One region of the Nonomuraea sp. NPDC003727 genome, then DNA from elsewhere that is predicted to be linked to it. Evidence: riboswitches for the same ligand, from Rfam matches in the RefSeq annotation. Region 1 holds a riboswitch; the other holds the start of a gene.
The links. A riboswitch is a leader RNA that binds a small molecule or an ion and turns the genes downstream of it on or off. The one in region 1 is predicted to bind glycine.
Positions count from the first base shown of each region.

Region 2: another riboswitch for glycine. It lies ahead of gcvP (aminomethyl-transferring glycine dehydrogenase); the one in region 1 lies ahead of gcvT (glycine cleavage system aminomethyltransferase GcvT).

Region 1 is NZ_JBSFNE010000013.1:188-14,917, forward strand. Features, by position in the region: partial or broken gene ACWDLG_RS30445 (serine dehydratase beta chain) at 1-321, opposite strand, end outside; gene gcvH (glycine cleavage system protein GcvH) at 382-771, opposite strand; gene gcvT (glycine cleavage system aminomethyltransferase GcvT) at 768-1,853, opposite strand; glycine riboswitch at 1,887-1,982, opposite strand; glycine riboswitch at 1,983-2,080, opposite strand; tRNA gene ACWDLG_RS30460 (tRNA-Leu) at 2,130-2,213, opposite strand; gene bcp (thioredoxin-dependent thiol peroxidase) at 2,293-2,766, opposite strand; gene ACWDLG_RS30470 (DUF3618 domain-containing protein) at 2,863-3,189, shown strand; gene ACWDLG_RS30475 (amino acid deaminase/aldolase) at 3,313-4,500, opposite strand; gene ACWDLG_RS30480 (DUF6286 domain-containing protein) at 4,601-5,209, shown strand; gene ACWDLG_RS30485 (hypothetical protein) at 5,209-5,703, shown strand; gene ACWDLG_RS30490 (LysR family transcriptional regulator) at 5,751-6,701, shown strand; gene ACWDLG_RS30495 (M28 family peptidase) at 6,797-9,916, shown strand; gene ACWDLG_RS30500 (hypothetical protein) at 10,072-10,626, shown strand; gene ACWDLG_RS30505 (hypothetical protein) at 10,690-11,262, opposite strand; gene ACWDLG_RS30510 (sensor histidine kinase) at 11,344-12,588, shown strand; gene ACWDLG_RS30515 (response regulator) at 12,585-13,283, shown strand; gene ACWDLG_RS30520 (ABC transporter ATP-binding protein) at 13,364-14,113, shown strand; gene ACWDLG_RS30525 (ABC transporter permease) at 14,110-14,730, shown strand, end outside.
Region 2 is NZ_JBSFNE010000011.1:66,051-77,748, forward strand. Features, by position in the region: gene ACWDLG_RS27410 (TetR/AcrR family transcriptional regulator C-terminal domain-containing protein) at 1-341, shown strand, start outside; gene ACWDLG_RS27415 (DUF5999 family protein) at 580-777, shown strand; gene ACWDLG_RS27420 (alpha/beta hydrolase family protein) at 781-1,371, opposite strand; gene ACWDLG_RS27425 (hypothetical protein) at 1,640-2,479, opposite strand; gene gcvP (aminomethyl-transferring glycine dehydrogenase) at 2,657-5,497, opposite strand; glycine riboswitch at 5,645-5,736, opposite strand; gene ACWDLG_RS27435 (MerR family transcriptional regulator) at 5,771-6,391, opposite strand; gene ACWDLG_RS27440 (bifunctional nuclease family protein) at 6,585-7,055, opposite strand; gene ftsR (transcriptional regulator FtsR) at 7,252-7,878, opposite strand; gene ACWDLG_RS27450 (FHA domain-containing protein) at 7,902-8,405, opposite strand; gene ACWDLG_RS27455 (sugar phosphate nucleotidyltransferase) at 8,612-11,107, opposite strand; gene ACWDLG_RS27460 (CDP-alcohol phosphatidyltransferase family protein) at 11,112-11,698, opposite strand, start outside.

The DNA of each region.
Region 1 (14,730 bases):
GAACGGGATCTCCCGCTCGCCGAACACCCGGATCCGCCCCGAGGCGCGCATCTCGGCCAGCCGCTCGTCGACCCGGTCGACATCGACCAGCTCCGGCTTGTCCCCCGACAGCCCCAGCAGCACCGCCTTGTCGCTGCCGTGCCCCTTACCGGTCAGCCCGAGCGAGCCGTACAGCACCACCCGCACCCGCTCCACCCGCTCCAGCAGCCCGTCGGCGCGCAGCCCCCGGGCGAAGCGGTGCGCGGCCGCCATCGGCCCGCCGGTGTGCGAGCTCGACGGCCCGATACCGATCTTGAAGAGGTCGAAGACGCTGATCGCCATTGATGCATCCCAACTCTCGGGGGGTGAATGCCGGGGCCCGGACGGACCCCGGCGGGTGTGTCAGTTGTCGCCTGACGTGAGCGCGGTGTACTCCTCCGCGCTCAGCAGGTCCTCGGGGTCGCCGGACACGCGCACCCTGAACATCCAGCCCTCGCCGTACGGCTCGCTGTTGACCAGGTCGGGCTTGTCCACGACGGCCTGGTTGACCTCGACGACCTCGCCGGAGACAGGGGCGTAGATCTCGCTCACGGACTTGGTCGACTCGACCTCGCCGATCGAGTCACCGGCCTCGAACGTCGCACCGACCTCGGGCAGCTGCACATAGACCACGTCGCCCAGCGCCTCGGCGGCATAGGCCGTGATGCCCACCGTCAGGGTCAGGCCGTCGTCGAGTCCGGCGACCCACTCGTGCTCCTTGGTGTAGCTCAGATCGTCGGGAATGCTGCTCACTTGTTCCTCCTGTAGAAAGGCAGCTCAACCAGGTCCACGCCCTCTTGGCTGCCCCGGATGTCAACGGCCAGACCTTCTTCTATCCCAGTGTCCACGTACGCCATCGCGATGGGCTTGCCGAGGGTCTGCGACGGCGCGCCGCTGGTCACCTCGCCCACGACGGCCCCGTCACTGGTGACAGGGAACCCATGGCGAGGGACCCTGCGACCCGTCGCGACCAGGCCGACGAGGCGGCGGCGCGGCGGGACGTCCTTGACCTGTTCGAGCGCGGCCCTGCCGACGAAGTCGCCGGGCTTGTCGAACTTCACCACGCGGCCGAGGCCGGCGTCGAAGGGCGTGAGCGAGACGCCGAGCTCGTTGCCGTACAGCGGCATGCCGGCCTCGAGGCGGAGCGTGTCACGGCTGGACAGGCCGGCGGGCATGATCTCGTACGGCTCGCCCGCCTTGGCCAGCGCGTGCCACAGCGCGACGGCGTCGGCGTTGGCGACGAAGAGTTCGAAGCCGTCCTCGCCGGTGTAGCCGGTGCGGGCGATGAGCGCCTCGGCGCCGGCGACCGTGCCGGGCAGGCCGGCGTAGTACTTCAGGCCCGCGAGGTCGGCGTCGGTGAGCGTGGCGAGGATCTCCTGGGCGCGCGGGCCCTGGATCGCGATGAGCGCGTACTGGTCGGAGCGGTCGTCGACGACCGCGTCGAAGCCCTCGGCGCGCTCGGTGAGGCGCTCGGCGACCATGGGGTAGTTGGAGGCGTTGGCGACGACCATGTACTCGTCGTCGGCCAGGCGGTAGACGATGAGGTCGTCGAGGACCCCGCCCTGCTCGTTGACGATCATCGTGTAGCGGGCGCGGCCGGGCGCGAGCACGGACAGGTGGCCGACCAGCGCGTAGTCGAGCGCCTCGCCGGCCTGCGGGCCGGTCACGAAGATCTCCCCCATGTGGGACAGGTCGAACAGCCCGGCCCGCTCGCGTACGGCCTTGTGCTCGGCGGACTCGCTCCCGTAGCGCAGCGGCATCAACCAGCCGGCGAAGTCGGTCAGCGTCGCGCCGAGGCTCTCGTGTACGTCTCGTAGCGGTGTCGGTCGGGACATTGTTCGCACCTCAGGATGGGTTGGATGCCAGGATCCTCCCCCTCTGTCATCGGTGCCTGAGAGCTTCACCCGGTTTTGCCGGACTTTCACCTTCGGCGAGGCCCCGCAGGCCTGCTTTCCAGAGGTCACCTTGCCCGCGCGGTCCTTTGCCTTGAGAGGTTCGCGGGGAGTGCTTGCTCCTTCAGGGGTCCTGGCCGGGTGCCAGGACGCTCTCCCGCGTGGGTTCATCGGTGTCCGTAGGCAAGACTAGTACGGATCCGGCCATCAAGGGAAAGGTGCGGGCGGGGGGACTCGAACCCCCACAGTGTCACCACCAACAGGACCTAAACCTGCCGCGTATGCCGATTTCGCCACGCCCGCGCAACCGCCATCAGCTTAGCGCCCGGGCCGGGGCCGAGATACTCGTTTGCGATCAAGCCCGCGGACTTGATCGCAAACCTCAGACCAGGCCGAGCTTCTTCTTCAGGCCGGCCACGTGGCCCGTCGCCTTCACGTTGTAGAGCGCCTGCTCGATCTTCCCGTCGGGGCCGATGACGAAGGTCGAGCGGATCACGCCGACGACCTCCTTGCCGTACAGCTTCTTGGCGCCGTACGCGCCGTAGGCCTTGTGGATCTCCAGGTCGACGTCGGACAGCAGCGGGAAGGTCAGCGCGTCGCGCTCGACGAACTTCACCAGCTTGTCGGTCTTGTCCTTGGAGACGCCGAGAACGACGAAACCCTCGTCGGTCAGCTGACCGAGGTTGTCGCGGAAGTCGCACGCCTGCTTGGTGCATCCGGGCGTCATGGCGGCGGGGTAGAAGTACAGGATGACGCGCTTGCCGCGGTAGGCGTCGAGGGAGACGGCGCCGCCGTCGGCCGCGGGGAGCGTGAAGTCCGGAGCGGCGTCTCCTGGCTGGAGCTTGGTTTCGGTCACGGGCTCAACCTAACCCCAATCGAAGGGACACGTTTCGCCCGCCGTGCGGTACGGCGGCGCGACCTGACAGACTGATCACCCTGAGAAAGGAGAGCCATGGCCGAGACCGACCCTGAAGAGCTGGAGCGCAGGATCACCCGGACGCGCGCCGAGCTCGCGCGGACCGTTGACGCCATCGCCGACCGGGTGAGCCCCAAGCGGGTGGCCCAGCGCAGCATGGACGAGGTCAAGTCGAGGGCCGAGCACTTCGTGGCGTCGGTCGGCGATCTCGTGGGGGTGACGCCGCGGCCGGTGCGCTACGACGACGACGCCGGGGACCTGTGGGAGGACGAGCGGCCTGTCGGCTCGGCGCTGATCGCCGTGGGCGCGGTGCTGGTCGTGGGCGCGGCGATCGTCCTGTGGCGCCGGCGCCGCAGGCGCTGACGGGCAGGCGTCACCGGCCCGCCGGGCGCCCCGCGAGGGGCCGAAGGACGGGCGCCACGCACCCTCGCGGACGCCGAGCCTCGCGGGCGCCGAGCCGGAGGGTGCGGGTCAGAGGGTGGCGGGTCAGAGGAAGGTCCTGCCCTCACCCCGGTAGGTCGGGACCTCCTCGACGACCTTGTCGCCCTCGACCAGCAGCAGGCTCGCGAACCGCTCGCACAGCTCGCCCGACTTGGCGTGGCGGAACCACACCCTGTCGCCGACGCGCAGGTCCTCGGCGGGCTGGCCGAGCAGCGGGGTCTGCACCTCGCCCGCGCCCTCGTCGGAGGAGTAGCGCAGCCCCGGCGGCAGGTACGGCTGGGGCAGCCGCGACGGCCCCGGCGCCCCTGAGGCCAGGTAGCCGCCGCCGAGCACGGTCACCACGCCGAGCCCTGGACGCCGGACGACCGGAAGGGCGAACAGCGCGGCGGGACGGCCGCTGAAGCCCCGGTAGAAGTCGAAGAGCCTGGGGTGGAAGAAGCCCGAGCCGGCCGCGCACTCGGTGACGGCCTTCTCCCTGACCGTGCGGTCGACGCTGCCGGTGCCGCCGCCGTTGACGAACTCGAGGTCGGCGACCTGCCTGACGGCGTTGACGATGCGGCCGCGCCGTACGATCAGCTCGCGGGCCGAGCGGGCCTGCATCAGCCTGATGGCGCGGGCGAAGGCCGCGTTGCCGGGCGGGTCGTCGCCGACGCCCGCGATCTGTGCCTCGTAGGCCATGAGGCCGACCAGGCGGAAGGCCGGCCGCTTGGCGATCTCGGCGGCCAGGTCGGCGGCGTGGGCGGGTTCGCGGACCGGGGAGCGCAGGGCGCCGGCGCGGAAGCGCCCGCCGAGGGCGACGTATCCGGCGTCGATGTCGAGGCAGAGCCGCAGGACCGGGCCGCCTGCCGGCACCGCCGACTCGATGAAGTCGAGGTGCTCGGCGGAGTCGACCATGAGCGTGATCTCCCTCACGGCCCGCTCGGTGGCGGCCAGCGCCGCCAGCGCCGTCCTGTCGGCGGTGGGATAGGCGACCAGCACGTCGCTGAACCCCTGCTCGACCAGCCACAGCGCCTCGGGCAGGGTGAAGGCCATGACGCCGCTGAAGCCGTCCATGGCGAGGATGCGTTCGAGGACGGGACGCGAGCGGACCGACTTGCTCGCCACCCTGATCGGCTTGCCGCCGGCTCTGCGGACCAGGCCCGCCGCGTTGGCCCGCAACGCCTCCAGATCGAGGATGGCGAAGGGCGGCTCGAACGCGGCGGTGGCCCTGTCGTAGCGCTGGCGGTCGTCCATAGAAGCAGGGTAATACCGATGTTCGCCGGCAAAGATCCGGCAAACCGGCGGCGGGGAAGGGCTTTGTGGCGCGGCGGCCCCCTGTACCTCTGTCGGTGTGATGACAACACTCCAGGACCGCCTGCCTGGTGGAGCCGCTCCGAGCGAGCACGAGACGCCCCGCCGCAGGGCGTCCAGGGTGCTCAGACCGGCACGAACCCCCGCCGGTGTCGCGGTGGCCTTCACGACGTCGGCCGGGCTGACGCTGCTCGCCGCCGAGGTCCTCGCCGGGCTGTTGGGCGGCGGGCTCGGCCTGCTGCCCGTCGACCAGGTGCTCGCCCTGGCCGCCCGCACCGCATGGTCGGACCCGGAGCTGATGCTGGGCGCGGTCGGCGTGGCCGGCACCGGCCTGGTGCTGCTGGGGCTCGCCCTGGTGCCGGGCCGGTCCAGGCTGGTGCCGCTGGAGACCGCCGACCCGCGGATCGTCATGGGCATCACCAGGTCGGGCCTGCGCAGGACGCTCAGGGCCGTCGCCGAGGACGTCGACGGGGTGCGCAGCGTGCGGGTACGGCTGCGCCGCCGGCAGATCGAGGTCACGGTCGTCTCCGACGCCGAGCGCACGGGCGAGATGCTGCGCAGGACCGGGGCCGCCGTCGGCGAGCGGCTGAACGGGCTCGGCGCGATGTGCGCGGGCGAGGTCGTGGTACGGCTGCGCCGGAAGGGGCTGTGATGCGGCAGTACGGCGGCAACAGGATCGGGCTCGGTGTCGTCGGTGGTGTCCTGCTCGGCCTGGGCGGCTACGCCTACCTGCGGGGTGGAGGCGAGCTCGGGACCCGCAGGAACGCCAGGGTCCTGGAGGACGACGTCGCCGGCTACGTCGCCGCGCATGCGTGGGTCTCGTGGCTGCTCGCGCTCGTGCTGGTCTTCGCCGCCCTGCTGGCCTTGCGGTGGCTGCTCATCGCGCTCGGCTGGGGCAGGCTCGGCAACCGCTCGGGCACGGGGACGGCGCTGCTGTGCGTGGGCCTGAAGGACGTGGACGGCATCAGCCGTACGGCGGTGCGGGTCGTGGGCCAGGACCGGCTGCGGATCGCGGTGACCTGCCCCGCCCTCGCCGACGTGGGCGCCGTGGTGACCAAGCTGAACCGCGAGGTCGTCGGCAGGGTGCGCCGCGACGTGGGTGTCGACGACATGGGCGCGATCGTCCGCGTCCACGTCCGCCGCTGACCCGATTGGGCCTTACTGGAAAGCTTCTTTACTTTTAAGCTCGCGGTGTGGACCTTGAGGTTCGTCACCTGAGGGTGCTGTGCGCCATCGCGGACACGGGAAGCATCTCGAAGGCCGCCGCGACCATGGGCATGTCGCAACCCGGCATCGCCGCCCAGCTGCGCAGGATCGAGCGGATGGTGGGCGGGCCGCTGTTCGACCGCTCGCACGACGGCGTCCGGCCGACCCCGCGGGGCGAGTGGTTGCTGACGCGGTCACGGTCCCTGCTCCCGGCCTTCGACGAGCTCCAGCGTGACGCCGCCCGCTACGCCTCGCCGCCGGGCGGCCCGCTGCGCATCAGGGTGGGGTGCGCCCCGACCCGGCTGGCCATCTACCTGGCGCGCAGCCTGGACGGGCTGCTTCCGGGAGCGGAGATCAGCCTGCGCACCGAGGCCACCCTGGACCCGTTGCCGGGACTGCTCGAGAGCGAGCGGATCGAGCTGGCCACGCTCGACGACTACCCGGGACACGAGCTCGTCCCGCCGCGGGGCACCCGCTACGCGGTGATCGCCACCGAGCCGCTGTTCGTCGGCCTGTCCTCCCGGCATCCTCTCGCGGGCGCGGAGGAGGTGGAGCTGGGCGACCTCGCGCAGGAGGACTGGGCGCAGCCGTCGCTACTGGAGTCGGGGCCGCGCGAGCACATGGCGGCGACCTGCGCCGAGCACGGCTTCACGCAGCGCGTCACCTTCGCGGTGAACCTGGAGGTGGCGCTCGACCTGATCGGCGAGGGCAGGTGCGTCGGGCTGTTCCAGGCCACCGCGCCCGCCAGGGACGGCATCGTGATCAGGCCGCTGCGCGGTGCCCCGCTGCGCTTCCGCCACCTGCTCGGGTGGCACGAGAAGGGCCCGCTGGCGGCGCTGGCCGGCGATCTGGTGCAGACGGTGACCAAGACGTACTGGAGCGAGGCCCGGCGGGCGCCCGTGTATCAGGCCTGGCTGAAGCGCCACGGCCGCATATAACGTCAAATTATAGGAAAATGTTGGCTTACTAAGCCTTTTACTCTCGCGGTCAACTTGGGACGACTCCTCGCCCGACACCCCCAAGGAGCACGAGAGTGAAACCCACCCTCCGGCTGGGTGCTGCCGCCATGCTCGCGCTGGCACTGGTCGTGACCACGACCGCGGCGGCGGACCCGCCCACCCCCGCCGAACGCCGCACCGCCGCGTCGGCCGCCCAGAGCGCCCTCCTGGCCCACTCCGAGGCCCTGTTCGCCACCGCCGACGACGAGTTCGCGCTCGTCTCCTCGGTCGGCGGCGTGCGCGGACAGCAGTACCTGACCTACGCCCGCACGCACGCGGGCCTGCCCGTCTACGGCGGCGACGTCGTCATCGTCACCGACGAATCGGGCCAGGTCGTCCACCAGGTGACCACGGGCCAGCGCGCCGAAGCGGCCGCTCCCGCCACCCCCACCGTGACCGCCGAGCAGGCCGCGCTCGCCGCCCGCAAGCGGGTGCCCACGGTCTCCGGCGTCGGCACCCCCACCCTCGCGATCCACGCCGCCGGCGAGCGGCCCCGGCTGGCCTGGGAGGTGGTCGTCGAGGGGAAGACCGCCAAGGCGCCCAGCAAGCTGCACGTCTACGTCGACGCGTCGTCCGGCCAGATCGTCGACGAGTGGGACGAGGTGCGCGCGGGCACCGGCAACAGCTACTACAACGGCAACCCCGTCCAGATCGCCACCTCGCCGTCGTACTCGATGGTCGACCCGACCCGGCGCGGCCTCCAGTGCGGCGGCCAGAACGGCCAGGCCTACACCGGCACCGACGACACCTGGGGCAACGGCACCGGCACCAACCTGGAGACCGCTTGCGTCGACACGCTGTTCGCGGTCCAGAAGGAATGGGACATGCTGCGCGACTGGCTCAGCCGCGACGGCATCGACGGCCGCGGCGGCGGCTTCCCCGCGCGAGTCGGCCTGGCCGAGGTGAACGCCTACTGGACGGGCTCCTACACCAGCTTCGGCCGCAACTCCGCGGGCACGCAGCAGCTCACCGCGATGGACGTGGTCGGCCACGAGTACGGCCACGGCATCTTCCACACCACCCCCGGCGGCCCCGGCAGCGGCAACGAGACGGGCGGCCTGAACGAGTCGACCGGCGACATCTTCGGCGCGCTGACCGAGCACTACGTCAACGAGCCCGCCACCCTCGACCCGCCCGACTACCTGGTGGGCGAGGAGGTCAACCTGAGCGGCTCGGGGCCGATCCGCAACATGTACAACCCGTCGGCGCTCGGCGACCCCAACTGCTTCCGGCTGCCCGCCCCCGAGGTGCACGCGGGCGCGGGGCCGCAGAACCACTGGTTCTACCTGGTGGCGGAGGGCACCAACCCGCAGGGCAAGCCGGCCAGCTCGCGGTGCGACAACGGCCCGGCGATCACCGGTATCGGCATCCGCAAGGCCGGTGAGATCTTCATGAGCGCGCTGAACACCAAGACGCTCCCGTGGACCCACGCCAAGGCCCGCGTCGCCACGCTCAACGCGGCCAAGACCCTGTACCCGGGCAGCTGTGTGGAGTTCAACGTCGTCAAGGAGGCCTGGTCCGGCGTCAGCGTGCCGGCGCAGGCGGGCGAGCCGACCTGCCAGCAGGGCAGCGACTTCACCGTGGCGCTCGACCCCGCCTCGCGCACGGTCCAGCCGGGCCAGCAGGCGACCACGACCGTGCGGACGACCGCGATCGGCACCGCCCAGTCGATCACCCTGGGCACCGGCACGCTGCCGTCCGGCGTGACGGCGGCCTTCTCCCCCGCCACCATCACGGCGGGGCAGACCTCCACGCTGACCCTGTCCACCTCGTCGGGCACCCCGGTCGGCGCCCACTCCGTCACCGTCATGGCCGACGGCACGGACGTCGACAGGCAGGCGGCCTTCACGCTGACCGTCGGCACGCCGCCCGGCCCCGGCACGCCCGACATCCCGGTGGCCAACCTCACCGCGCACCTGAGCCAGCTGCAGAGCATCGGCCCGCGCCCCTCGCCGAGCACCGGCTACACCTCGGCGCTCACCTACATCAGGGGCAAGCTCGACGCGGCCGGATACGCCACCCAGGTGCAGAACTTCACCTACGGCGGCAGGACCCACCAGAACCTGATCGCCGACTGGCCCGGCGGCCCGGCCGGCCAGGTGGTCATGCTGGGCAGCCACCTCGACAGCGTCTCCGCGGGGCCCGGCGTCAACGACAACGGCACCGGCTCCTCCTCGCTGCTGGAGCTGGCCCTCACGCTGGCCGGCCGTAACCCCACCCTGACCAAGCACGTGCGCTTCGCCTGGTGGGGCGCCGAGGAGCTGGGGCTGCGCGGCTCGCAGTACTACGTGCAGACCAGCGGCGTGTCCGGCATCGAGGCCTACCTGAACTTCGACATGACCGGCTCGCCCAACCCGGGCTACTTCGTCTACGACGACGACGCGCAGCTGCAGCGGCTGTTCAACGACTACTACGCGGGCATCGGCGTCCAGACCGAGATCGAGACCGCGGGCGACGGGCGCAGCGACCACGCCCCGTTCAAGGACGCGGGCGTCAGGGTCGGCGGGGTCTTCACCGGCGCCGAGGCGGTCAAGACGACGGCCCAGGCGGCCAAGTGGGGCGGCACCGCCGGGCAGGCGTTCGACCGCTGCTACCACTCCGCGTGCGACACCTACCCGGCCAACGTCAGCACCACGGCGCTCGACCGCAACGCCGACGCCGCGGCCTACGTGCTGTGGAAGCTGGCCGTCGGCGGCGGCGCGGCCGACGACTACACGGTGACGCTGAACCCGTCGTCGGCCACCGTGCAGCCGGGGCAGACGGCCACGGCCACGCTGTCCACCCAGGTCACCTCGGGCAATCCGCAGAGCGTCACGCTGTCGGCGGCCGACGTGCCCAGCGGGGTCACCGTCACCGTCGACCCGCGGACCATCACCTCGGGCCAGACGGCGACGCTGACGATCGCCACGGCCTCGGGTACGGCGCCGGGGGCGTACCCGATCACCGTCAACGCCGACGGCACCGCCGCCGACCACTCGGCCCGCTTCACGCTGACGGTCGGCGGCGGCGGGGAGACCACGTGGGCGGCGTGGACGCCGTACGCGGTGGGTGACGTGGTCAGCTACCAGGGCGTCCGGTACCGCTGCCGGATCGCCCACACCTCGCTGCCGGGCTGGGAGCCGCCCAACGTGCCGGCTCTCTGGCAGCCCGTCTGATCCGTTCCTAGGCGAGCGCGTCCGTACGGCAAGCGGGCCGGCGGCGACCGGGTAGCCGGTGGCTGTACGGCAAGCGGGCGGGCGGCCACCGGGGTAGCCGGTGACCGCCCGCCCATCCCGCGTACTCCAGCAGAAGAACCGGCATAATCCCCCATATGCCCCGAAGGCCCCTCCTGGCGCTCCTGTACCTGGCCCCCGCCTTCGTCCTGGCCGCCACGGTCGTCGTCACCAGGACCGTCACCACCGAGCTCGTCCTGCTCAACGACACGCTCGACCACCCGCTGCTGTTCGGCCTGACCGCCCTGGTCCTCGGCGGGCTGGGCGTGCGCGAGCTGGTCAGGCCGACACCGTGGGCCAGGGCAGTCGTCGTGATCGCGACGATCGCCGGGATGCTCGGCTGGTCGGCCTACGGGCTGCGCTGGTCGATCTTCGACTCCGTCGAGGTGGCCGCGGTGAAGGGGCCGGGCCCGCTCATCCTGATCGTGCGGGAGCAGCACGGCATCTTCGAGACCACGATGACGCTCAGCATCCGCGAGGACGCCGGCCTGCTCAGCCGCGAGTGGTCGCTGTCCTGTCCCGACCTCGATCTCGAGAGGGAGGACCTCCGGTGGGTCGGGTCGACCAGGGTCGAGGCGCGCGTCCCGGGCGAGGACGCGCCCATCGGCGTCGACCTCGACGCGAAGGGCCGTCCGCTCGGGGCGTGCGGGTAGCCGGTCAGCCGGTAGGCGTGAGCTTGACCGTGGGCACAACGCTCGGGGCGTGCGGGTAGCCGGTCAGCCGGTAGGCGTGGGCTTGACCGTGGGCACAACGGTCGGCGGCGGCACCACGGTGACGGAGGTGGTCGGCATGGGCGACGGCAGCGGCGGGCGGGCGTACGGGTAGGTGCAGGTCCGGCCGCGCGGGGTGAACCAGCACTCGGCGGGCGGCTCCCCCCGGTACCCTTCGGGGCCACCCCAGCGATACACCTCGGGGCCGCCTAAGCGGTGCCCTTCCGGGCCGTCCAACCGGTAGCTTTCGGGCCCGCCGAAGCGGTGCCTGCCATGGTCTTCCCAGCGGGCCGTCCGGGGACGGTCGCCGTGGTCGGCGACGCGGAACAGGATCGCCACGGCGGCGCCGCCGAGAACGCCGCCGGCCAACAGGCCGATGAGCCCGGCGCCGATGATCTGGGCGTGCTTCTGCCGGACGAACCCGGCGAAGGTCTCCCGCGGCGGAGGCGGCGGGGACGGCGGAGGCGGTGGTCCTGCCTGCGACGCGCCGGAAGCGGGTGGTGGGGCGCTCTCGGGGTCCGGGCCGCGCGGTGCTTCCTCTTCACCGCGCGGCCCTGCGGCGCGATCATGATCCGCCATCACGATCTCCCTTTACTCGCCCAGAGGGCGCTCCCACCGATGACAATGCCGGATGCCCCATAAATACCGCGTAAATCCGGCATGCGACCAGGGTCGTACATCAGCCTCCGACTCCAGACGGAAGGGCGGCCCCGTGGCGATACGTACAGTGATGGAGTGTTCGGCAAGATTCGAGCCTGGTCGCAGCATCGCCGCATGCTCACGGACGTCCTGTGGGTCACCCCCCTCATCGCGCTGTGCGCCGCCCTGGCGGTCTCCTACACCCAGCCCACGGTCCGTCCACCGATCGACCTGGTGGGTTACCTGGTCCTGACGGCGACGCTCGTGGTGCCGCTGTTCTGGCGCAACAGCCATCCCCGCACCGTGTTCGCCCTCGTCGCGCTGATCAGCTTCGCGCAGTGGCTGACCGAGGTCCCAGCCTTCCCCGCCAACAGCGCGGTGCTGGTCGCGATGTACGCCATGGCCAGCCAGTGCACGTTCAAGTGGGCGCTGGCGGCGGGCCTGGTCTCCGAGCTCGGCATCTTCCTGGCCCTGTCCCAGTGGGACACCGTCAGCCTCGGCATGTTCCTGAGCTGCTCGTTCTTCGTGGTCATGATCTGGCTGACCGGCATCTACGCCAACACGCGCCGCCGCTACCTGGAGGGTCTGGAGGAGCGGGCCGAGCGGGCCGAACGCGAACGCGACCAGCAGGCCAGGATGGCGGCGGCGGCCGAGCGGGCCAGGATCGCCAGGGAACTGCACGACGTGGTCGCGCACAACGTCAGCGTGATCATCGTGCAGGCCGACGGGGCGAGCTACGCCATCGACACCGATCCCGAGCAGGCCAGGCAGGCCGTCCACGCGATCTCGAAGACCGGTCGCGAGGCGCTGGCGGAGATGCGGCGCCTGGTGGGCGTGCTGCGCGAGAACGCCGCCGACCCGGCGGGCGAGGCCGCCGACTACACCCCGCAGCCCGGTCTGGCCCAGCTGGAGGAGCTGGTGCGCGGCTCCGGCCTGCCGGTGGACCTGCGCGTGAGCGGCACCCCGCAGGACCTGCCGGAGGGCGAGCAGCTGGCGATCTACCGGCTGGTCCAGGAGGCGCTGACCAACACCCTCAAGCACGGCGGACCCGGCGCGAGGGCCACGGTGGAGATGGAGTACGGCAGGGGCGAACTCGTGGTCCGTATCACCGACAACGGCAGGGGCGCCGCCGCTCCACGCGGCGTGGGCGGCCACGGCCTGCTCGGCATGCGGGAGCGGGTCTCCATGTACGGCGGAGCCGTCCAGGCCGCCCCCCGGCCGGGCGGCGGCTTCGAGGTGCTGGCCAGGCTGCCGGTGGCCGCATGATCCGGGTCATGCTGGTCGACGACCAGGAGCTGCTGCGCGCCGGTTTCCGGATGGTGCTCGGCGCCCAGCCCGATATCGAGGTGGTGGCCGAGGCCGGCGACGGCGTCTCGGCGCTGGAGCTGCTGAAGGAGGTCCAGGTCGACGTCGTCCTCATGGACGTGCGCATGCCGAGGATGGACGGCGTCGAGGCGACCAGGCTGATCGACGGCCCGAAGGTGCTCATCCTGACCACGTTCGACCTGGACGAGTACGCCTACTCGGCGATCAAGGCGGGCGCCTCCGGCTTCCTGCTGAAGGACGTGCCGCCGTCCGACCTGGTCAGCGCGATCCGCTCGGTGCACAACGGCGACGCGGTGATGGCGCCCAGCGCCACCCGCCGGCTGCTCGACAGGTTCGCCGGGCAGCTGACCGCCGAGCGGCTGCCCGACGGCAGCCTGCTGACGGCCAGGGAGCACGAGGTCATGATGCTGGTGGCGCGCGGCCTGTCCAACACCGAGATCGCCGAGCGGCTGGCGCTGGCGGAGGCGACGGTGAAGACGCACCTGGGCAGGGTGCTGGCCAAGCTGGGGGTGCGCGACCGGGCGCAGGTCGTGGTCTACGCCTACGAGGCGGGGCTGATCGTGCCGTCCGACCGGTCGCCGGAGCGGAGCCCCGACCGGCTCGCACCGCGCATCCCGGATCGGCCGAAAGGCTGATACGGGTCATCTCAGGTGTGACGGGAAGTCCCTCCTCGGGTCCCAGGGAATGCGGTTGTTCCGCCCATAGCGTCTTGTGCGTGACAGCGACACAGATATCTCTACGGCCCGCCGTGGTGGCCACCGGACTGACCAAGACCTACGGGGAGGGCGACACGCGGGTCCACGCGCTGCGCGGCGTGGACGTCTCCTTCGCCACCGGCGCCTTCACCGCGATCATGGGCCCGTCGGGCTCGGGCAAGTCGACGTTGATGCACTGCCTGGCCGGGCTCGACACGGTCACCGGCGGCCACGTCCACATCGGTGACGTCGAGCTGACCGGGCTCGGCGACAAGCAGCTCACCCTGCTGCGCAGGGACCGGATCGGCTTCATCTTCCAGGCGTTCAACCTGCTGCCGACGCTGACCGCCGAGGAGAACATCCGGCTGCCGCTGGAGATCGCCGGACGCCAGGCCGACACCGTGCTGTTCGACCGGGTCATCGAGACCGTCGGCCTGAAGGACAGGCTCGGCCACCGGCCGACCGAGCTGTCCGGCGGCCAGCAGCAGCGCGTCGCCGTCGCGAGGGCACTGATCAGCAAACCGCAGGTGATCTTCGCCGACGAGCCGACGGGCAACCTCGACTCGCGCAGCGGCGCCGAGGTGCTGTCGTTCCTGCGCACCAGTGTCCGCGAGCTCAACCAGACCATCGTGATGGTCACCCACGACCCCGTCGCCGCCTCCTACGCCGACCGTGTCGTCTTCCTGCGCGACGGCCAGCTGGTCAGCGAACTGGCCCAGCCCACGCCCCAGTCGGTTCTCGACACGCTGATGAGGCTGGAAGCCAAGTGATCAAGACGACCCTCGCAAGCCTGCGGGCGCACAGGCTGCGCCTGCTGCTCACCTCGCTGGCGATCACCCTGGGCGTGGGCTTCATCGCGGGCACGTTCGTTCTCACCGACACCATCGAGGCCGGGTTCGCGCAGAAGGTGACGTCGGACGCCGAGAAGGTGGCGGTCGCCGTCCTGCCGAAGCCGGAGAAGTCGCTCCCCGGGCCGCTCCTCGACCGGCTGCGCGACCTGGACGGCGTGACCGACGCCCAGGGCCAGGTGCGCGGCAACGCCCCGCTGCTGGGCAGGAACGGCAAGACGATCGGGGACCTGCCGACCACCGCGATCTCGGTCACCGACCGGACCACGATCACGGACGGCACCGCCCCCGCTGGCGCCGACCAGGCGGTCGTCGACGAGAACACCGCGCGCAAGCAGGGGTTCAAGGTCGGCGACACGGTCACGGCGCTCGACCGCAAGGGCGCCAAGCAGTCCTTCAAGCTCGTCGGCCTGTTCGACGTCGGCCTGGACCAGGAGCTCGGCTACACCGGCGCGATCGGCTTCACCACCGAGACCGCCCAGCGCATGACGGGTGAGAAGGGCTTTCGAGAGATCGACCTGACCGGTGACGACCCCGCC
Region 2 (11,698 bases), on a different contig from region 1:
CCCCCAGCTGGCAGGAGACGGCCAGGCAGTGGTGCAGGGCGCAGCGGGCGGCGCTCAGGGAGCACCCGGGCGTGCTCGCGCTGGCCCTGACCAAACCCCCCAAAGGGGCTACGGCGATCGCCATCGTGGAGCAGGTCGAGCAGCTGACGGAGGCGGGGCTGACCGACGCCGCCGAGGCCGTCCGCACGATGCGCGCCTTCGTGTTCGGCAGCGTCGCGGTGGAGGTGCAGCAGTCGGGATGGGCCGACCCGGAACGCGACACCTGGGTGCGCCACGACGAGCGCGCCGACGCCGACTTCGAGCGCGGCCTGGAGGCCATGCTGCGCGGTCTGGCCGCGTAACAGAGGGTTTACCGGCCCGTCAGCGTGTCGAAGCCGGCCCGTTATCGTAGGTGAGGCACGCTGTGTCGTAGGTCACATGGTCTGAACCACCCGGGGATCCTCCTTGAATCGTCCTAACGGGCTATGTCGGAAAGTGTGACGCACGCCGCACACTTGGCGCAGAATACGAAACAGCCCGAGCCGCTCCCCCGCCGCTTCCAGCGAGGGAGCCCAGTCAAGAGATATCGGAGGCACGCCGATGTGCCCGCACGACCCGGCCTGTCCGTCTGCTGAGGCGCCCGACCGCGAGGCCGCACGCACCCTCGCGTCGCATCCCGAGCAGGGATGGAGCCTTCTGTGCAACGGTGTGGTCCTCTTCGAGGACACCGGGGAGCTCCTGCCCAGCGGCGACGTCATCGCCCCGCACCGGCCGCTGCCGCTGGTCGGCGCCGCCTGACAGTCAGTACCGCGCCGCGAGCCAGTCGGCGACCACCTCGCCGACCTTCGCGGGATCCTTCTTGAGGTCGTGCCCTTCGCCCGGCAGCACAACCAGACGTGCGGCGTCGGCGGCGTCGGGCACCCCGAAGGGGTCCCTGTCCCCGTTCACCACCAGCACGTCGACCCCCGCACCGCGCAGCTCGTCGGCGCGGGAGCGTTCCGGCTTCCCCGGCGGATGCAGGGGGAAGGCCAGCGCCACCACGGCGTCCGCACCCGCCGCCTTCGCCGTACGGCACGCGACCCTGGCGCCGTTGCTCCTGCCGCCCTGCACGAGCGGAAGCCCCGGATAGCGCCCGGTCAGCTCCGTGATGACGGCCAGCCACGCCTCGTCCTGCCGCGCGGGCGAGCCCGGCGCCCTGGCACCCGCCCGCCTGAACGGCTGGGTCACCCTGGCCACCGTGGCCCCCCTGTCCATGGCGGCGTCCCGTACGGCCAGCAGGTCCGGCGCGTCCACGCCGCCGGCCGAGCCATGAGTGAGCACCAGCAGGAACCTGGGCCGTTCCACCTCGTCGACGTCGACCAGTGCCGCCCCCCGCGGCGTCGTGATCTCCACCCTCCAACGGTAGCCGCAGGGGTGCCCCCCGCCTCGCACCGGCCCACGTCCGGCGCCCGTGTCCGGTGTCCACACCCGGCGCGGCGCCTCCGCCCACACCCCGTGCCCCGCGCCCGCGCCCCGCCCACGCCTCGCGCCCGGTGCCCGGTGCCCCGCGCCCCGCCCACGCCCCGTGCCCGGTGCCCCGCGCCGCCACCCACGCCCCGTGCCCGGTGTACCCGGCGCCCGCGCCCGCGTCCGGGCCCGCGCCCGGCGCTTGGGGCCGTGCTCACGCGCCGGGGCTGAGCGCGTCCCTGTCGAAGCGGAGCCTTACCTGCGCGGCCAGTTCCTCGTCGGCGTGCGACAGGCCGTACTGCCAGACCTCGTCAGCGGCCTCGCCCCTCCCGCGCAGGGGCAGGGTGCGGGCGAGCAGCTCGATCGCCAGCGCGCTCGTCTCCGCCTCGTGCCCCGCCTCCTGCCCGGCTTCCTGCCCCGCCTCGACGGCGCCGGCGAACTCCGCGCACGCCAGCTCGAGATGGGCGATGCCGAGCAGCACCCGCAGCCGCGCCTCGTGGGCGCCTTCGGCCAGCGGCAGGGCCTCGACCAGCACCGTGGCGGCCTCGCCCGGCTCTCCGGTGTCCAGCAGCAGTTCGGCGAGCTCCTGGGCGGCGCGGGGGCTCAGCTCGGGGTCGCCGACGGCGATGGCCGCCCGCAGCTCGCGTTCGGCCTCCTCCTCGCCGGCGGCCAGGTGGGCCAGCGCCAGGTGCGCCAGCGGCAGGTAGGCGGCCGTCCCCATGCCGATCACGGCCTGCCAGGCTCCTCTGGCCTGCTCGGCGTTCCCCTCGCGTTCGAAGCCGCGCGCGAGGTGGCAGGCGGCCTGGGCCGCGTACTCGGGGTGGCCGGTGGCCAGCGCGGCCCGCGCCGCCGCTCTGGCGCCCGCGACGTCGCCCCGCTCCTCCAGCACCACGGCCAGGCCCACGGCCGCCTGGGCCCGGTCGCGTCCCTCGGGGTCGGCGGCCAGCTCGGCGAAGATCGCCGCCGCGCCCTCGAGGTCGCCGCTCTCGGCGAGGCGGCGGGCACGGTCGAGCGGGCCGGTGGTCAGCGGGGTGTCGAGCTCGGGGGACGTCAACAAGGCTCCTTGGAGACCGGTGGGGATCAACCGATGACGATCAACGTCGAGCCTAACGATTTCCGGCCGCCGCGTCGCCCGACATGACCATCCTGTGCACGGGTGTTGGCTACGTCCCCACCTGAGATGCCGAACGGGCGGCCCCCCTCGCAGGGGAGGCCGCCCGTTCGGTTCCGCTCAGTCCTCGTACGCCGACAGGGGCGGGCAGGCGCAGACCAGGTTGCGGTCGCCGTAGGCCTGGTCGATCCTGCGGACGGGCGAGAAGTACTTCCCGTCGCGCAGCCCCTGGACGGGGTAGGCGGCCTCGGTCCTGGTGTACGGGTGCGGCCACTCGTCGGCCACCAGCGACTCGGCGGTGTGCGGGGCGTTGCGCAGCGGGTTGTCGGTCTTGTCGTAGGTGCCGTCGGCCACCTTGGCGATCTCGCCGCGGATGGCGGCCATCGCCTCGACGAACCTGTCGAGCTCGGCCAGGTCCTCGCTCTCGGTCGGCTCGATCATCAGCGTGCCGGCGACGGGGAAGGACATCGTCGGGGCGTGGAAGCCGTAGTCGATGAGGCGCTTGGCCACGTCGTCGACCGTGACGCCGGTCTCCTTGGTGATCTGGCGCAGGTCGATGATGCACTCGTGGGCGACCAGGCCGCCGCGTCCGGTGTAGAGGACAGGGTAGTGCGGGGCCAGGCGGCGGGCGAGGTAGTTGGCCGACAGGATGGCCTGCTCGGTCGCGGCCTTGAGGCCCTCGCCGCCCATCAGCCTGACGTAGGCCCACGAGATCGGCAGGATGCCGGCCGAGCCGTACGGCGCGGCCGAGACCGGGCCGACCGGCGAGCCGTCGCGCAGCGGGTGGCCCGGCAGGTAGGCGGCCAGGTGACCGCGCACGGCCACCGGACCGACGCCGGGGCCGCCGCCGCCGTGCGGGATGCAGAAGGTCTTGTGCAGGTTGAGGTGGGAGACGTCGGCACCGAACTCGCCCGGCTTGGCCAGGCCGACGAGGGCGTTGAGGTTGGCCCCGTCGACGTAGACCTGGCCGCCGGCGGCGTGGACCTTGGCGCAGACCTCGGTGATCGTCTCCTCGTAGACGCCGTGCGTGGACGGGTAGGTCACCATGATCGCGGCCAGCGACTCGGCGTGCTTGTCGATCTTGGCTTCGAGGTCGGCCAGGTCGACGTTGCCGTTGTCGTCGCAGGCCACGACCACCACGCGCATGCCCGCCATGACCGCGCTGGCGGCGTTGGTGCCGTGCGCGGAGGAGGGGATGAGGCAGACGTCGCGGTGCGCGTCGCCGTTGGCGCGGTGGTAGGCGCGGATGGCCAGCAGCCCGGCGAACTCGCCCTGCGAGCCGGCGTTCGGCTGGATGGAGACGGCGTCGTAGCCGGTCACCTCGGCCAGCCAGGCCTCCAGCGTCTCGACCAGCTCGACGTAGCCGCCGGCCTGGGAGAGCGGCGCGTAGGGGTGGATGCCCGCGAACTCGGGCCAGGTGATCGGCTCCATCTCGGTGGTGGCGTTGAGCTTCATCGTGCAGGAGCCGAGCGGGATCATCGACCGGTCGAGGGCGATGTCCTTGTCCTGGAGCCGGCGCAGGTAGCGCAGCATCGAGGTCTCGGAGTGGTGGCTGTGGAAGACCGGGTGGGTGAGGTAGTCGCTCTCCCTGGCCAGGCCCTCGGGCAGGGCGTCCTCGGCGGCCAGGTCGGTCAGCGAGACGCTCACGCCGAAGGCGGCGGCGACCTGCTCCAGGTGGGCCAGGGTGGTCTTCTCGTCGCAGGCGACCGAGACGTGGTCGGCGTCGGCCTGCCAGAGGTTGACGCCGCGCTCGGCGGCCGCGGCGACCACCTGGGCCGCCTTGCCGGGCACGCGGGCAAGCACGGTGTCGAAGAAACCGTCGTGGACGATCTCGACACGCCCGGCGCGCAGGGCCGCGGCGAGCGTGACGGCCATGCGGTGGGTGCGCTGGGCGATGCGGCGCAGCCCCTCGGGGCCGTGGTAGACGGCGTACATGCCGGCGATGACGGCCAGCAGCACCTGGGCGGTGCAGATGTTGCTGGTGGCCTTCTCGCGGCGGATGTGCTGCTCGCGGGTCTGCAGGGCCAGGCGGTAGGCGGGGTCGCCGTCGGCGTCCACCGACACGCCGACGAGCCGGCCCGGCATCTGGCGCTGCAGGCCCTCGCGGACCGACATGTAGGCGGCGTGCGGGCCGCCGAAGCCGAACGGCACGCCGAAGCGCTGCGAGGAGCCGATGGCGATGTCGGCGCCGAGCTCGCCGGGGGCCGCGACCAGCGTCAGCGACAGCAGGTCGGCCGCGGCCACGACCAGCGCGCCGCCCGCGTGGGCGGTCTCGGCCAGGGCGCGGAAGTCGCGCAGGCGGCCGGAGGCGCCCGGGTACTGCACGAGCACGCCGAAGCACTCGGGCAGCTCACCGTCGAGGGAGTCGACGACCAGCTCGATGCCCAGCGGCTCGGCCCGGGTGGCCAGTACGGCCTTGGTCTGGGGCAGCGCGTCGGCGTCGACGACGAAGACGTTGCTCTTGGACCTGCCCGCGCGGCGCGCCAGCGTCATCGCCTCGGCGGCGGCGGTGGCCTCGTCCAGCAGGGAGGCACCGGCCACGTCGAGACCGGTCAGGTCGGAGACGACGGTCTGGAAGTTGAGCAGCGCCTCCAGGCGGCCCTGGGAGATCTCCGGCTGGTAGGGCGTGTAGGCGGTGTACCAGCCCGGGTTCTCCAGCAGGTTGCGCCTGATCACCGCGGGGGTGACGGTGTCGTAGTAGCCCAGGCCGATCATGGAGGTGAGCACCTGGTTGCGGCCGGCCAGCGCCCGCAGTTCGGCGATCACTTCGCTCTCGCCCGCCGCGACGGGCAGCTTCAGCTGGTCCTTGGCCCTGATGGCCTCGGGTACGGCCACCGCTACCAGGTCGGCGACCGACTCGAAGCCGACCGCCTCCAGCATCTTGGCCTGCTCGCCGTCCGAGGGACCGATGTGGCGGGTCGCGAACGGCGGTGCAGCGAGGTCGCTGAGGGGCTCGGTCATGGAAACTGCCTCCCAAGGCTGGTGGAGAGCACGGGCGTCTGCCGGGTCTCCCCCTCTGTCATCAACCTGAGAGGTTCGCCCGCGGGGTCGCGGGCTTGCACCGTCGGTGAGACGCGCCTGGCGGGCGTGCCTGCTTTCCAGAGTGGCCTCGTCCGAGCGGTACTGGGTGCCTGAGAGATTCCGGGGAGGGTTGCTCCTTCGGCGCCCCGGTGGCCCGGGGACTCTCCCGCTCGGGGTCGTCGGCTCCAGCCCTAGGCTACCAGTGTCCGGGAATCAGCCCATTCGCCGGGCTCTGCGGCGCTGGGCGAGTTCGTCAGTGGGATGGTCGGCCGGGACGGTGTCCTCGACCGCCGCTCGTTCCCCCGGCAGCTCCGCGAGCGATCCCTCGACTTCGCGCCAGACCCTGCCCAGCGCGATACCGAACACTCCCTGACCGCCTTGCAGCAGGTCGATGACCTCGTCGGCCGAGGTGCACTCGTAGACGCTGACGCCGTCGCTCATGAGCGTGATCCTGCTCAGGTCGCCGACGCCCCGATCTCTCAGGTGCTGTACGGCGGTGCGGATCTGCTGGAGCGACACGCCGGTGTCGAGCAGCCGCTTGACGACCTTGAGCACCAGGATGTCGCGGAAGCTGTAGAGCCGCTGCGAGCCGGATCCGTGCGCGGCTCTTATCGTCGGCTCGACCAGGCCCGTGCGCGCCCAGTAGTCCAGTTGCCTGTAGGTGATGCCGGCCGCCGCGCAGGCCGTGGGGCCGCGATAGCCGATGTCGGCAGGCAGCGTCGTGGGCTGCTCGTCGAAGAGCAGGCCCTGCTCACCGGCACGCTGGCGCGCGGTTTCGCGCCGCACCGGATCTTCCTGGCCGGCCGTCTTTCCCTCGCCGCTGCTGACCGCCACGCGGACCTCCGGCTTTCTCTCATCCCGTGGTCTGATCTGGGGGTTCGTAAATGACAACCACAGGTTTCACTTGCACCGTAGGACCGTGACCATCCGCAGTCAACGATCCGGCTCGGCGCGTCGCGAAGCGTAAATGCAGTGAAATGCGTACCCCAGGTGGCGACCAAGGGTACGAGCCTTCACGAAGGGAGTCCTACCCCGCGCGTCCGAAGTCCTCGGGCGTGATGGTGTCAAGGAACTCCCTGAACTTCTCCACCTCATCCTCCTGGTCATCGGGGATGATCACTCCGGCCTCCTGCACGACCTCCTCGCTGGCGAAGATCCGCGCACCGGTGCGCAGCGCGAGGGCGATGGAGTCGGAGGGGCGCGCGCTGACCTCCACGCCGTTGGAGAAGACCAGATCGGCGAAGAAGATCCCGTCACGCAGAGCGACGATGTTGACCGCACGCAGGCCGACGCCCAACGCGCTCAGCACGTCCCTGAACAGGTCGTGGGTCAAGGGCCTGGGCGGCGGTTCCTCCGCCTGGGCGAGCGCGATGGCCGTGGCTTCGGTCATTCCTATCCAGATCGGGAGAAACCTCTCACCCTGCGCCTCCTTGAGCAGAACGATCGGCTGATTTGTGGGCATTTCAACGCGAACGCCCACTACCTCCATCTGCAACACGGGCTGCTCCGAATTCACGATCCATGGGCCGCATCTACCGCACTTCAACGTAACACCCACTGGGTAGGTAATATCCCCTGCCCCCGAGGCTTCCCGCCAACCTACCGGGCTCCCGGGCCGCCTCGGCGGGCGCCCGCATCCCCGACGGCAGCGGGCGAGCGGAATTTCCGGTTTTTTCGGGATGCCGCCCTGCGGGTCAGCCGCCCAGGGCCGAGCGGACGGCGGTGCGCAACAGAGCGGCGTGCAGCTCGAGCAACTGGCCGGACAGCTGCCTGGCCGTCTCGTCGGCCTCGCCGATGGCGCCCGGAGCGCGCCGCTTGAGGATGGGGGCGACGGCCTGCTCCACCAGACCGGCCTCGCGCTCGGCGGCGGCCCTGACCGCGCGCAGGTGCCGGGCGTGCAGGCCGTACCGGGCCAGGGCGCCGACGCTGCGCGCCACCTTGACCGCGTCCTCGTCGTAGCGCCGGGCGACCGGCGCGAGCAGGCCGTAGTCCTCCAGCTCGGTGAGGGTCTCGTCGTCGAGCCCGCTGGCCTCCAGCAGCTCGGCGCGGCTGAACCGGACCTCCTTGGTCTCGGGCAGCGCCCGGGGACGGCCGAGCTCGTCGGCCATCCTGTCCTTGATGACCCGCAGCGGCAGGTAGTGGTCGCGCTGCTCGGTGAGGATGAAGCGCAGCTGCTCCACGTGCATGTAGGTGAACTTGCGATAGCCCGAGGGGCTGCGCTCGGGCTCGATCAGCCCCTCGCTCTCCAGGAAACGGATCTTGGAGACGGTGACGTCGGGGAACTCGCCCTGCAGAAGGGCGAGCACCTCCCCGATGCTCATGTGCGAACGCGCCGCCTGGGAGCTCATGCGCCCCGCGTGAGGAAGACGAGGCGGAACTTACCGATCTGCACCTCGTCGCCGCTGTGGAGGGGCACCTCCTCGATGCGCTCCCTGTTGACGTAGGTGCCGTTGAGGCTGCCGACGTCGCGGACGGTGAAGGCGCCGCCGGGATGGCGGTAGAACTCCACGTGACGCCGCGAGACCGTGATGTCGTCGAGGAAGATGTCGCTCTCGGGATGCCGGCCCGTCGTGGTCAGGTCGCGGTCGAGCCGGAAGCGGCTGCCGGCGTTGGGACCACGGGTGACCACCAGCAGCGCCGCGCCGGGCGGCAGCTGCTCGACGGCGGCCCGCTCGGCCAGCAGGGCGTCGGCCGTCTCCGCCTCATACGCCTCGATTCCCGCGACGGAGATCGTCGAGGTGGTGTCCCCTGAGACCTCGTGTCTGGTCAGCGGCGACCCACACCGGGAGCAGAAGCGGGCATCCTCGGGGTTGGCATGACCGCACTGCGTACAGTAGACGTACGGCATCGATCGGCTCGGCCTCCTACCGCGAGAACGCGGCGACGGTTGATCAGGGCGCCCCACGCCTCTCGCTTAGTTCACGTTTGCGAATGCCGCAACTTACGCTGATCACGAGCAAAGGTCAAGGCGAGACGCCGCACGACGGGTTCGGACGGTGACAAAGTTACCGCCGAGCCGCCCTCAAGGTCCATGCCGCCGCGCCAGTTGTGTTGTCACGTTCCCGCCGCCTGCTCGACGACGCGCGCCCATCTGTCGAGAAATGCCTCCGCTGTGTCGAAATCATGCGCCTCGGCCCACAGGTCGGTGGCGGGTTCGCTGGCGGCGGGCAGGATCAGCGCCCAGCGCCCGTCGTCGCCGACCACCCGCACGCCGTCGGTGGTGTCGATGTCGAAACCCTCGGCGGCCTCGATGACCGAGCGCATCACCGCACCCTTGGTGGCCCACGGCGTCGGGACGGTCCGCTTGAGCAGCTTGGCCTCGGGGATGCGCGCGTCGATCTGGCTGAGCGTCAGGCGGGTGCGGGCCACCAGGCCGAGCAGGCGCAGGAAGGCCGCCAGGCCGTCCACCGTGGCCCCGAACTCCGGCACGATGAAACCGCCCCTGCCGTCCCCCGCGAAGATCATGTACGGCTTGGCGGCGGCGGAGGTGAGCGCGTCGAGCGAGGTCGAGGTCCACTCGACCTGGACGCCGTGGAAGCGGCACACCTGCTCGGCCACCCTGGTCGTGGTGACGGGCAGCGCCACCCTGCCGCGGCGGCGCTCGGCGGCGACCAGGTCGAGCACCACCAGCAGCGCGCGCTCCTCGCTGATGAGCTGGCCCATCTCGTCGACCAGGGCGATGCGCTCGCCGACCGGGTCGAAGCGGACGCCGAAGGCGGCCCGGGAGGAGCCGACGAGCTCCGACAGGCGCTGCAGGTCCCGGCGGCGCTCGGCGAGCGTCTCGGTGGGCGAGGCGGAGTCGAGCCTGGCGTTGACGGTCAGCACCTCGACGCCGAGGCGGCCGAGCAGGGTGGGCAGGACCACCGAGGAGGTGCCGCCCGCGCAGTCGACGACCACCTTCATGCCGTCCACGCCGGTCATGTCGACGCAGCGCAGCAGTTCCTGCGCGTAGTCCTCCACCGCCCTGGCGGGGAAGCTCAGCTCGGCGATCTCGCCGGGGAAGGCCCGGCGGAACTCCTGGCGCGAGAAGACGCGCTCCAGCTTGCGCTGGGCGGCGGGGGTGAGATCGGCGCCGTGGGAGTCCATGAAGACGATGTCGACGCTCTGCGGGTCGCCCGAGGTGGTGCGCAGCGCGATCCCGCCGCCGGCGGGCCTGCGGGAGGTGTGGAAGCGGGCCACGGGCAGCGGCATGGCCTCCAGGTCGAGCACGTCGATGGCGCTCGCGGTCAGCGCGCTGATCACCGCGCGCTTGAGCGCCCTGGCCGCGCGGGAGGAGTCGCGCGAGGTGATGACCTGGTCGCCCTTCTTCAGGGTGGTGGCGTAGGCGCTGGCCAGCCGTACGCAGAGCTCGGGGGTGATCTCGACGTTGACCAGGCCGCTGACGCCGCGCGGGCCGAACAGGCTGCGCTGGCCGCGCGACTCCCAGATGACGCTGGTGTTGACGACCGCGCCGGCCTCGACGGTCTTGAAGGGATAGACCTTGACGCCGCTGGAGACGTAGGCCTCGGCCTCGATGACGCACTCGTCGCCGACGACGGCGTTCTCGGCGATGCGGGCGCCGGTCATCAGGTCGGTGTTCTTGCCGATGACGCAGCCGCGCAGGTGCGCGCCGGGGCCGATGTAGACGTTGTCGTGGACGACCGCGCGGTGCAGGAAGGCCCCTTCGCGCACGACGGCGTTGCTGCCGAGCACGGTGTACTCGCGCAGCTCGGCCCCGGCCTCGATCTTGACGTAGTCGCCGATGAGCAGCGGGCCCTTCAGGACGGCCTCGGGGTCCACCTCGGCGCCCTCGCCCACCCAGACGCCCGGCGACATCTCGAAACCGCCGATGTCGAGCTTGACCCGTCCGGACAGCGCGTCGGCCTGGGCCTTGAGGTAGCTGTCGTTGGTGCCGACGTCCTCCCAGTAGCAGTCGGAGACGTAGCCGTAGATCGGGGCGCCGCGTTCGAGCAGGCGCGGGAAGACGTCGGAGGACCAGTCGACGGCCTCCCCCGCGGGGACCTCGTCGAGGATTTCTGGCTCCATGACGTAGATGCCGGTGTTGACCGTGTCGGAGAAAACCTGGCCCCAGGTGGGCTTCTCGAGAAAGCGCTGCACCCTGCCCTGGTCGTCGACGATGATGATCCCGAACTCGAGCGGGTTGGGAACGCGCGTCAGACCGATGGTGACAAGAGCCGAATTCTCCCGGTGAAACCGGATCATGGCCGATAAATCGATATCGGTCAGGGCATCGCCGGAAATGACCATGAAACGATCGTCGCGCAGTTTGTCGGCGGCGTTCTTGACGCTGCCGGCCGTACCGAGTGGCAGGTCTTCGGTGGCGTAGTGCAGGCGCATGCCCAGTTCGTCGCCGTCGCCGAAGTAGCTGCGCACGAGCGCCGCCAGGAACTGGACCGTGACGACGGTCTCGGTCAGTCCGTGTTTGCGGAGCAGCCGGAGGACGTGTTCCATGATCGGGCGGTTGACCACAGGAAGCAGGGGTTTGGGCTGGTTCGCGGTCAGCGGTCGCAACCGCGTGCCCTCCCCGCCTGCCATGACGACCGCCTTCACCCGATCACTCCTTCTTCGCAGTTTGCCGGGGATCGCGCAGCTCATCCCTGGCAGCGGTGATGAGCCGGCGCACCTGTACCACATACAACACGCCCGCCCACCAGTACAGACCCGTTCCCCAGATGGCGAACGCCCATCCGATGATCCTCGCAGTATCGGCATACCAGGAGCCGGTATGAGAGGCCAGGAAGAGCAGCGGGAAGGCGTACATGAGGTTGGCCATGGCGGCTTTGCCAAGGAAATGCACGGGCAGTGCCTTGTAGCCGTATTTGCGGAGCACGGGAAAGAAACATCCGACGAAGATTTCCCGGGCGAGAATGATCGCCACGAGCCACCAGGGGATCACGTCCCTGAGGACCAGGCCGAGGATCGTGGCGAAGACGTAGAGCTTGTCGGCCGCGGGGTCGATGATGCGGCCCAGCCTGCTGGTCTGGTTCCACGCGCGGGCGATCTTGCCGTCCAGCCAGTCGGTGAATCCCGCGACCATGAGCAGCCCGATCGCCCAGCCGTCGGCCTGGGGCCCGAGAACCAGCCACAGGAACACGGGCACACCCAGCAGGCGCAGGAAGCTCAGCAGGTTAGGAACCGTCC